One region of the Mesorhizobium sp. B2-3-15 genome, then DNA from elsewhere that is predicted to be linked to it. Evidence: riboswitches for the same ligand, from Rfam matches in the RefSeq annotation. Region 1 holds a riboswitch; each other region holds the start of a gene.

Region 1 (3,265 bases):
AGCCGGATGGCGTCGATGCGGCCCATATGGCCGTACCAGCCCTCGCGGCTCGACCGCTCCTCGATCATGAAGCCGAGCGACAGGCCCGGCATATGGCCGCCGAGCAGTTCGAGTTCCTTGCGAAAGATGATCTCTTCCGGGCGCCGCGCGCAATTGACGAAGCCGACATCGGTCCATGGCGCGCAGTCGTTCAGCCAGCGCAGCATCGACATCATCGGCGTCACGCCCGAACCGGCCGAGATGAACAGGTATTTCGCCGCCGGGGGGCTGTGCAGCGAAAAGTCGCCGCCCGGTCCATAGGCCTTGACGTGCGAGCCGGGCGTCAGGTGATCGAACATCCAGCGTGTGCCGACGCTGCCCGCCTGCGCCTTCACCGTCACCGCGATCGAGAATGGCCGTGACGGCGATGATGACAGCGTGTAGGTGCGCATCAGCGGGCCGTCCGGTGTCGGCAATTCCAGCGTCACGAACTGGCCCGGCTTGTAGCGGAACCAGGTCTGGTTGTCGGAGCGGAAGGTGAAGGTCTTGACGTCGGGCGCCTCGTCGCTGACGCCGGTTACTTCCAGCACCTGCAGCCTGTCGTTCCACGGCGCCATCTGGTCGAGGTGGCGATAGAGGCCAAGATCAGTCATGGCGTTCATCCCTGCATACCTTTCATTTTGGGCGTGTCGTGATCCCAAAGCCGCTGCACAGTTTTGGCCGACATGCGCTAGGCGACACTGCGCAGAGCAGGCCGGCCGTCTTCGGAAAGCCGTGGGCCGATAAAGCGCGCGTACCAGTCGACGAACTGGATGACGCCGCCCTCGTGCAGCTCCGAATAGGGACCGGGCTCGTAGGCCGGCGACAGGATGCCGAAGGCATTTTCCTCGACGATGCGGCGGTCCTGGTCGTTGGTCTCGGTCCAGACATGGGTGAGTTCGGCGAGATCGTAGTCGACGCCTTCCACGGCATCCTTGTGGACCAGCCATTTGGTCGTAACCGCTGTTTCCGTGGCGCTGACCGGCAGCACGCGGAACGTCACCGCATGATCCACGAGGATATGGTTCCAGGTTGTCGGGTAGTGATAGTGCATCAGCGTGCCGATCCGGTCGGCCGAGACGCTGTCGGACAGGTTCTTCTTCACCGCCCGCTTGCCGGTCATCGTGTAGCTCTGGGCATCGCGCAGCAGCGGCGCGCGGGTGGCGCGGTATTGTCCGGCCGGGTCGATGCGAAACTTGCTGGGCAGGCCAACAGCTTCGCACTTCGCCCAGTGGGCCAGCATCTCCGGATCGCTGTCGGCGCCTTGCACGCCGGTCACGGTCGGCGCTTCCGGGAAGGTCTTGCACAGCTCAGGATGGTTGCCCGCGCAATGGTAGCATTCGCGGTTGTTTTCCCAGACCAGCTTCCAGTTGCCCTTCTCGATGATCGTGCTCTCGAAGGCGATCTTGGCCTCGCTCAGCCGGTGCGGCTGGAGATAGGGCTCGATCATCGCCCGCATCGGCGCGAAGTCGGCGGGCTCCTTGGCCAGGCAGATGAAGACATAGCCGGCGACGCTTTCGCAGGCGACCGGCTTGAGCCCGAACTGGCTCTTGTCGAACCCATCGGCCATCTGGCGGGCGAACAGCAGCCGGCCGTCGAGTTCGTAGGTCCACTGGTGATAGGGACACACCAGTTTGGCGGCCATACCCTTCTCGGTGTTGCAGACGCGGCTGCCGCGATGGCGGCAGGAATTGTGGAAAGCGTTGATCTTGCCCTGCTGATCGCGCACCAGCACGACCGGATAGTCGCCGATCTGCACGGTGATGAAGCTGCCCGGCTTGGGCAACTCGCAATCATGGCCGATGAACAGCCAGTCGCGATACCAGATCAGTTCCATGTCAAGCTTGAAGTAGTCCGGGTCGGTATAGAAGGGCTGTTCCAGCGAAAGGCCCTGTCTGCGGCCGTTTAAAAGCCTCAGCATGTCGTTGCGCGCGTCCATGTCCTGTCCTCATTTTCAAGGACTGAACTGGTGGTGATGGAGGAAGGACTGGGCGCAAGCCGGCGAAAGCCGGACAACACCATCCGCCCCTTGACCGCCCACCGCGATCAGTCGAGTTCTAGCGATCTCGGGCTGGTTTCCGGGCTCTGGAGTTGTCCTGGCGGACCATCGCGACACCTTCCCAAGCTTTCGCCCAGTGGTCTCCCGTTGCGACTTGAACTCCACCACCGTTGCGGGGGCAGCGCCGGAATCTGACCGGCTTCCCAATTCTCCGCTCCGTCGTCACGCAGCGGCACCTGAGATCGCTCGATCTAATCACGACAGGGTTTGCGACATCGGCACGAAAGCGACATCGCATCCATGCGGCGCGACACATACGCGGGATCGTCCCGGCGCAGTTGCAGCGGGGGAATCGCCTTTTCTCGCCAGGCGCGCGGGCACCGTTTTCGACCCTCAGCCGGGCCGGAAAAGGGTTAATGGTTTCGAAAAGTGACTATTAGCAGAGTCTAAAATCGAACCGAACGGTTCGTTTCTGTTGACGGTGCGTGCAGGATGGTGTGAACGCCCAGCCTTCCGACACAGTTGGTGATCGGGTCGTGATCTTAGACAACTATTTGATATCAAATGGAAAAATGAGACATGTAGAAGGCGTTGGTACAATTTCAAGTGGTGGAGTCATGGTCCACGCTGAACAACTTCGTGATTGGAAACGGCAAGGGGGCTCTCCCACATCGGGGCTGTCCGAACGACGCGATTTAATCCCAAGACACGCCGCTAGACGGACGGGAAAAATACTGGAGTACAAAAATGAAAAAGATCATTCTCACTGCCGCCGCCCTTCTGGCTATTTCCGGCAGCGCCTTCGCTAGCAGCGACCATTATGGTTCGAACGCCGCGACCCCCACGGCTACTGTCGACAGCTCCTACACCGCTTCGACCAAGAAGTCGGAGCCGGCTGCCCAGACGCCTGTGACGGGCGCCGACCACAACCTCTTCGGCAACAATTAATAGCCATCCCCGGCACGCGGCGGGTGACCCTGCCGCGCTGGTGGACCCTACAAATTCAGGAGTATTAAAATGAACAAGATCCTCATTGCTGCCGCTGCCGTTCTGGCTCTCTCCGGCAGCGCTTTCGCCGGCAGCGACAACTATGGCTCCAACGGCGCCAACCAGGCTGCTGCCGCTTCGACCGACAATTCGAACACCGCGTCGATCGGCAAGTCGGCTCCGGCCACCTCGGCGCCTGTCCAGCAGGGCAGCGACCGCAACCTCTTCGGCCACTAACGGCCATCCCACGGCCGGTAGGCT
Region 2 (3,265 bases), on a different contig from region 1:
CTGTGTGCCGAAGGCAACGATGTTGTCGATGTCGGTCTCGGCGAGCGCCTCGGGCGCGAACAGCCATTCCGCGGTCAATTCGGTCTGTTCGGGACCGAGCGGCGTAAGCCGCACGGTCCTGACATAGTCGACATGGCCGACGATGAACATCGACGGCAGGCTGGTGGCATAGGTCTGACCGGCGCTGCGTTCCGCCGGCGTCAAGCTCGGGAAGATCGGCCCGTGCGTCTGCCCATCACGCGACCATGTCTCAGCCCCGGCGCGCAGGCCGCCGGAGAATTCTGGCGCGTCATTGTCGGCGTGGCGGAGCCATTCGGGATCGTCATGCCGGCTCATCAGGCCGCGGCCATAGATCGGCACCAGCCGCGACAGGTCCTTGTGGACGCCCGGGCAGTGCAGGCACTCGTTGAAGTTTTCCCAAAAAATCTTCCAGTTGCAGTTCATCACCTTGCGCAGCACGTCCCCTGATACCAGCATTTCCAGCGGCCAGTTGCCGAAGTCGCCGGAGGCCGGGTCGAAGGAGGATTGCGCCGAGCTGGCGGCATCTTCCGCAAGATTGACGAAGACGAAGCCCCGCCACACCGAGTGCGCGACGCGATAAAGCGGGTGATCGGCCTTGTCGAAGCCGTCAGGCAGCGATTTCGACGGCACGCGCACCAGATCGCCACGCAGAGAATAGGACCAGGCATGATACGGGCAGGTGATCAGCCGCGCCTTCAGCCGGCCCTGGCTTTCCTGGCAAAGCTGCGAGCCGCGATGCCGGCAGGTGTTGTGGAAGGCATGCAACTCGCCGGTGTCGTCGCGCAGCAGGAGGATTTCCTGCGTACCGACGCGGAAGGTGCGGAACGCCAAAGGCTGGGCAAGGTCGGCCTCGCGGCAGACGAGCAGCCAGTTCCTGTACCAGATGGCGTCGAGATCGCGCTGATAGTTGTCCTGGTCCCAATAGGCCGACGAGGGCAGCGTCGGCTCGGTTCGAGTCAGGCCGTTATAGGGCACGCACTCGCTGGCATTGGGCTGCATGGCTGGCTTCCCGTGAGGGGTGCCAGCCGACACCCGGCCATGAAGTTTGTCAATCGGGACGGGATGAGGGCAGCTTCGCCGATACGGCGCTCCTGCGCTGGCGGCTGTCGGAATTTGGTTTGCCGGGCGCGGCGAATTTCCCTATAGTCCCCGATGTCGTCGGTTCCTTTTTGGAGCCAAGAGGGAATGCGGTGCGGGCAGGAATTCCTGTCCAATGCCGTGGCTGCCCCCGCAACTGTGTGCGGTAGTCCTCTCCATATGCCACTGAAGATTTTTCTTCGGGAAGGTGGGGAAGGGCGCTTATCCGCGAGCCAGGAGACCTGCCGGCGACAGGAAACTGACTTCGATGCCCTCGGGTGGAGGGCGAAAGGACAAGACATGACTACCGCTTCCGTCTCCCTCGGCGCCTCCGTCTCCTCGCAGTCGCGCTTCATGCAGCTCGCGCTCGCGGCGCTGCTCGGCATCTTCGTCGTCGGCTTTGTCGGCTTCTCGCATATCGATGCGGTCCACAATGCTGCCCACGACTATCGCCACTCGATGGCGTTTCCCTGCCACTAACGAGGATCCGACATCATGAATCTGTTTCGCAACGTCGTGTTCGTCGCGGCGATCGCGGGGCTCGTGGCCGGTGTCGTTCTCGCCTGCATGCAGGCCTATGCCACCGTGCCGCTGATCCTCAAGGCGGAAGTCTACGAAAAGGCCGGCGGCGGCCACCACCATGATCACGCGGCCGCACCAGCGGCGACCAATGATGCCATGAGCACGGTGGCGCCCGCTGGGAATGCCATGAGCTCTGCCGCGCCCGCGGGCACCGATGCCGTGACACCGGCGGAGGAAGACGAAGGCTGGGCGCCGGCCGACGGTTTCGAGCGTTTCGCCTTTAGCGTGGTTGCCAATATCGTCACCGGCATCGGCTTCGCACTGGTCCTGGTCGCGGTTTCCGAGTTCTTCGGCGGCGTCGGCAACTGGCGCCAGGGTGTGTTCTGGGGTTTGGCCGGCTTTGCCGTGTTCACACTGGCACCGGGTCTCGGACTGCAGCCGGAACTGCCGGCAATGCCGGCGGCCGATCTTCTGCCGCGCCAGATCTGGTGGACGGCGACGGCGGCCGCGACCGCGATCGGCCTAGGCCTGATCGTCTTTCGCAGATCGCTGCCATTGACCATCCTCGCCGTCTTGCTGATCGTCGCGCCGCATGTCGTCGGCGCGCCGCAGCCCGACAGTTTCGAAACACCGATCCCGGAAGGCCTGCACCATCAGTTCGTGGTGGCGGTGACGGTGACCAATCTGGTGTTCTGGCTGGTGCTCGGCGCGATCGTGGGCGTGGTGCGCAGGCGCTTCACCGGCATGGCGACCAGCCTGCGCGACAGCTTTGCCTGATCGCGGCAGGCTGACCTTCATCATCGGTGGTGCGCGCTCCGGCAAGAGCGCGCACGCCGAAACCCTGATGACGGCATTGCCCTCGCCATGGGCCTATATCGCCACGGCGCAAGCCTATGACGACGAGATGCGCGAGCGCATCGCGCTGCACCGCTCGCGGCGCGGTGAGGGCTGGTCGACCATCGATGCGCCACTCGACCTCGCCGAAGCGCTGGAGGCGTTGCCAGACGGGCAGCCGGTGCTTGCCGACTGCCTGACGCTGTGGCTGACCAATCACATGCTGGCCGATCACGACGTCGAGGCCGCGTGCCGGCGGCTGGCGGACGTGCTGTCTCGGCCGCGCGGACCGTGGTTCGTGGTGACGAACGAGGTCGGGCAAGGCATCGTGCCCGACAACGCGCTGGCGCGTCGGTTTCGTGACGATGCCGGCCGGCTCAACCAGCGGGTCGCGGCAGTAGCCGACACGGTGCTGCTCATGGTGGCGGGGCTACCGCTCAAGGTGAAGTGAAATGACTGATATCCACGACAAGGATGAAGAACGCCATCGCGCCAAGATGGCCAAGCGCAAGGCGGTGCAGGACGCCGAGGTTGCGGGCAAGACGATCGAGAAAGGGTTGCTGATCGTCAACACCGGTCCCGGCAAGGGCAAGACCACGGCCGCCTTCGGTCTCGCGCTGCGCGTGCTCGGCTACGGCAAGCGCGTCGGCGTCGTCCAGTTCATCAAGGGCAAGTGGCACACCGGCGAGAAGGACGCCTTTGCCGTCTTTGGCGACCGTGTCGTCTGGCACGCAATGGGCGAGGGTTTCACCTGGGAGACGCAGGACCTGAAGCGCGACATCGCGGCCGCCGAGGCCGCCTGGGCCAAGGC
Region 3 (3,265 bases), on a different contig from region 1:
TTTCCACCGATCCCGACGGACCATTGTCTTTTGCGATGTGGGGCGGCGTGGTCGGTTTCGGCATCGTCTCGATCGCCGTCTACTGGATCCGCGAATACATTCTCTACGTCGTCAAGGCGGGCCATATCGCCGTCATGGTGCATCTGATCGACGGCAATGATATTCCCCACGGCCAGAACCAGATCGCCTACGCGAAAGAGGTCGTGACCGAGCGTTTTGCCGAGGCCAACATCCTTTTCGTCGTCGACCAATTGGTCAAGGGCGCCATACGCGCCATCACCGGCCTGCTCGGCGGCATCGCGGCCTTCCTGCCCATTCCTGGCCTGAGCGGCCTGGTTTCGTTCCTCAACACGGTGATTCGCCTGTCGCTGACCTATGTCGACGAGATCATTCTCGGCTACAACATCCGCATCAGTTCGTCCTCGCCGTTCGAAACCGCGCGCCAAGGCGTTGTGCTCTACGCCCAGAACGGCAAGACCATGGTCAAGAATGCCGTCTGGCTAGGGGTCATCATGTGGGGCGTGTCGTTCGTGATTTTCCTGCTGATGCTGGCTCCGGCAGCCGCTATTCTTTACGTCATGCCCGGGCAGCTCGCCGGCTGGGCTTTCGTGCTGGCAATCGTCTTTGCCTGGGCTTTCAAGGCGGCCTTCATTGAGCCGTTCGCCATTGCCTGCCTGATGCAGGTCTATTTCAAGACCATCGAGGGTCAGGTGCCCGATGCCGCCTGGGACGCCAGGCTGGCCGAAGCCTCGTCGAAGTTCAGGGAACTCAAGGACAAGGCGCTCTCCACTTTCGGCGGTTCGCGCTGGGGCACTGCCGGCGCGACGAGCTGATCAACCGGCCTCGCCGGCGCACCGGCGACGGTGCCGAGGCGCGCCACTGCTGATTTGAGCGGCGCTTCGCCTTGCCCGCGAAAAGTCTCGCTCATGATAAGCTCGGGCAACGGCAGCCGCCGGCCCCAGCCGTGTGTTTCGAGATCCGGCTTCGGTGCGAACTCGGAAACACGGCCGACGCAGAGATAGGCGATCGGTGTCACCTGGTCGGGAATGGCCAGCAAGCTTTTCAGCGCTTGCGCCTCGATGATGCTGACCCAGCCGACGCCAACGCCTTCGGCGCGTGCCGCCAGCCAGAAATTCTGCACCGCGCAGACCGTGCTGTAGAGATCCATCTCCGGATTGTGCCAGCGCCCCAGCGGCGAGCCTTTCGAGCGTTCGCGGTCGCAGGTGATGCAGATGTTGAGAGCGCTTTCGCAAATGCCTTCGAGCTTGAGCTTGCGGTAGAGCGCCTGCCGTTCTGCCTCGATTTCAGGCAGTTCCCGTTCTCGCGCGGCCAGGAACAGGTCGCGCACTTCCGCCCGCCGCGCGGCATCGCGAATGACGATGAAATTCCAAGGTTGCATGAAGCCGACCGACGGCGCGTGGTGGGCGGCAAGCAGCAGCCGCGCCAGCACCTCGTCGTCGATGGCCTCCGATGTAAAATGGCTGCGGACGTCGCGCCGCGTGAAGATGGCGCGGTAAACAGCGTCGCGCGCAATCTGGTCAAATCCATCGCCCATTGGAGTGGTCATAGCTTCCGGCATCGCTTGTCCCCTTGCGATTGCAATCGATGTCATCCGCCTGACCATGCGGATGACGATGCCTGCCAGGCCGGTCTTCTGGCTCGGGATCAACCCGCGTCCGGTGCCTTCCCGTCATCGACAGTGGCATTTACCGGCGCGGTCCCCCTCACAGCGTTGGGCACGCCACGGAGTTCAACCGTGTTCCCGATTCTCCCGCCAGGGCATTTGCAGCCAAGTGGAATCACTTGGCGTCGCAAAATGCGGCTAAAACAAACAGCCCGGCGGGCACCAGGCAGTGGTTGCGACCTTACGCCGAAGGGCCGGCGCCGCCAATGCCCGCAGCGACATGAATGGACGCAGGTTCGATTTTCCCCAGCGATCAAGCCGCAACGCATGGCCATCACGACGCCGGGGCACTAGATAGGGGGCATGGCCACCCGTCTCTACACGCACCCGATCTTTCTCGAACACATCACGCCGCCCGGTCACCCCGAGCGGCCCGACCGCCTGCGCGCCATCGAGCGCGTGCTCGACGACGAAGCTTTTGCCACGCTTGACCGCGTCGAGGCACCGCACGGCGACGAGGCGACCATCCTCTACGCGCATCCCGCCGATTTCGTCGCGCGTGTCCGCGCCGCCATCCCCGACGAAGGCATTGCCCGCATCGACGCCGACACCACCGCCAGCCCGAAAAGCTGGCAAGCGGTGATTACGGCGATCGGTGCCGCCAATGCTGCCGTCGACGACGTCTTTGCGGGCCGCGCCGACAACGTTTTCGTCGCCGCCCGTCCGCCCGGCCACCATGCCGAAAAGACCACGGCCATGGGCTTCTGCTTCTTCAACACGGCGGCAATCGCAGCGCGCCATGCGCAGAAGAAGCACGGCGCCGAGCGTGTCGCGGTCGTCGACTGGGACGTGCACCACGGCAACGGCACGCAGGATATTTTCTGGGACGATCCCTCGGTGCTCTATTGCTCGACGCACCAGATGCCGCTTTATCCCGGCACGGGCGCGAAGAGTGAGACCGGCGCCGGCAACATCGTCAATGCGCCGCTGGCGCCTCGGACGGGCAGCGAGGTGTTTCGCGATGCGTTCCTGTCGCGCGTGCTGCCGGCACTCGACAATTTCGCGCCGGATCTGATTATCGTTTCGGCCGGCTTCGACGCGCACCATCGCGACCCGCTGGCGGAAATCAATCTGACCGAGGACGATTTCGACTGGGCGACCGGCCAGCTGATGCAGCGCGCCGCAATCCACGGCGGCAACCGGCTCGTCAGCCTGCTCGAGGGCGGCTACGATCTGCAGGGATTGGCATTTTCGGTCGCCGCCCATGTCGGGCGACTGATGAAAGGATGAATGATGACCGGTGAGATCAACGAAGACGTCAAGGCGATGAGCTTTGAACAGGCACTCGACGCACTGGAGAAGATCGTCGATGATCTGGAGCGTGGCGACGTGCCGCTCGACCAGTCGATCCGGATTTACGAGCGGGGCGAGGCGCTGAAGGTCCATTGCGACCGGCTGCTGAAGGCCGCCGAGGACAAGGTCGAGAAGATCAGGCTGTCGCGCGACGGCAAGCCGGTTGGAACCGAGCCGCTCGACGCGGACTGAGGTCCGGAGCAGCCTACCGGTTTTTGGACACGATCATCATTGAGGATACAGTTCGTCCCGATTGAAACGGACAAGAGGAGATACGGAAGCGATGTG

Evidence for each region. A riboswitch is a leader RNA that binds a small molecule or an ion and turns the genes downstream of it on or off. The one in region 1 is predicted to bind cobalamin.
Region 2: it holds a riboswitch for cobalamin, as region 1 does, so the genes downstream of both, FJ954_RS08095 (CbtB domain-containing protein) here and FJ954_RS00700 (aromatic ring-hydroxylating dioxygenase subunit alpha) in region 1, are expected to answer to the same signal.
Region 3: it holds a riboswitch for cobalamin, as region 1 does, so the genes downstream of both, bluB (5,6-dimethylbenzimidazole synthase) here and FJ954_RS00700 (aromatic ring-hydroxylating dioxygenase subunit alpha) in region 1, are expected to answer to the same signal.

What each region holds. Positions count from the first base shown of each region.
Region 1 is NZ_VFVO01000001.1:147,466-150,730, reverse strand. Features, by position in the region: gene FJ954_RS00705 (hybrid-cluster NAD(P)-dependent oxidoreductase) at 1-632, opposite strand, end outside; gene FJ954_RS00700 (aromatic ring-hydroxylating dioxygenase subunit alpha) at 710-1,957, opposite strand; cobalamin riboswitch at 2,070-2,272, opposite strand; gene FJ954_RS00695 (DUF680 domain-containing protein) at 2,765-2,965, shown strand; gene FJ954_RS00690 (DUF680 domain-containing protein) at 3,035-3,241, shown strand.
Region 2 is NZ_VFVO01000003.1:189,848-193,112, forward strand. Features, by position in the region: gene FJ954_RS08090 (aromatic ring-hydroxylating dioxygenase subunit alpha) at 1-1,020, opposite strand, end outside; cobalamin riboswitch at 1,164-1,363, shown strand; gene FJ954_RS08095 (CbtB domain-containing protein) at 1,399-1,578, shown strand; gene FJ954_RS08100 (CbtA family protein) at 1,594-2,397, shown strand; gene cobU (bifunctional adenosylcobinamide kinase/adenosylcobinamide-phosphate guanylyltransferase) at 2,390-2,905, shown strand; gene cobO (cob(I)yrinic acid a,c-diamide adenosyltransferase) at 2,907-3,265, shown strand, end outside.
Region 3 is NZ_VFVO01000005.1:48,607-51,871, reverse strand. Features, by position in the region: gene FJ954_RS11890 (hypothetical protein) at 1-833, shown strand, start outside; partial or broken gene bluB (5,6-dimethylbenzimidazole synthase) at 950-1,555, opposite strand; cobalamin riboswitch at 1,627-1,809, opposite strand; gene FJ954_RS11880 (histone deacetylase family protein) at 1,988-2,914, shown strand; gene FJ954_RS11875 (exodeoxyribonuclease VII small subunit) at 2,918-3,169, shown strand; gene FJ954_RS11870 (DUF2277 domain-containing protein) at 3,261-3,265, shown strand, end outside.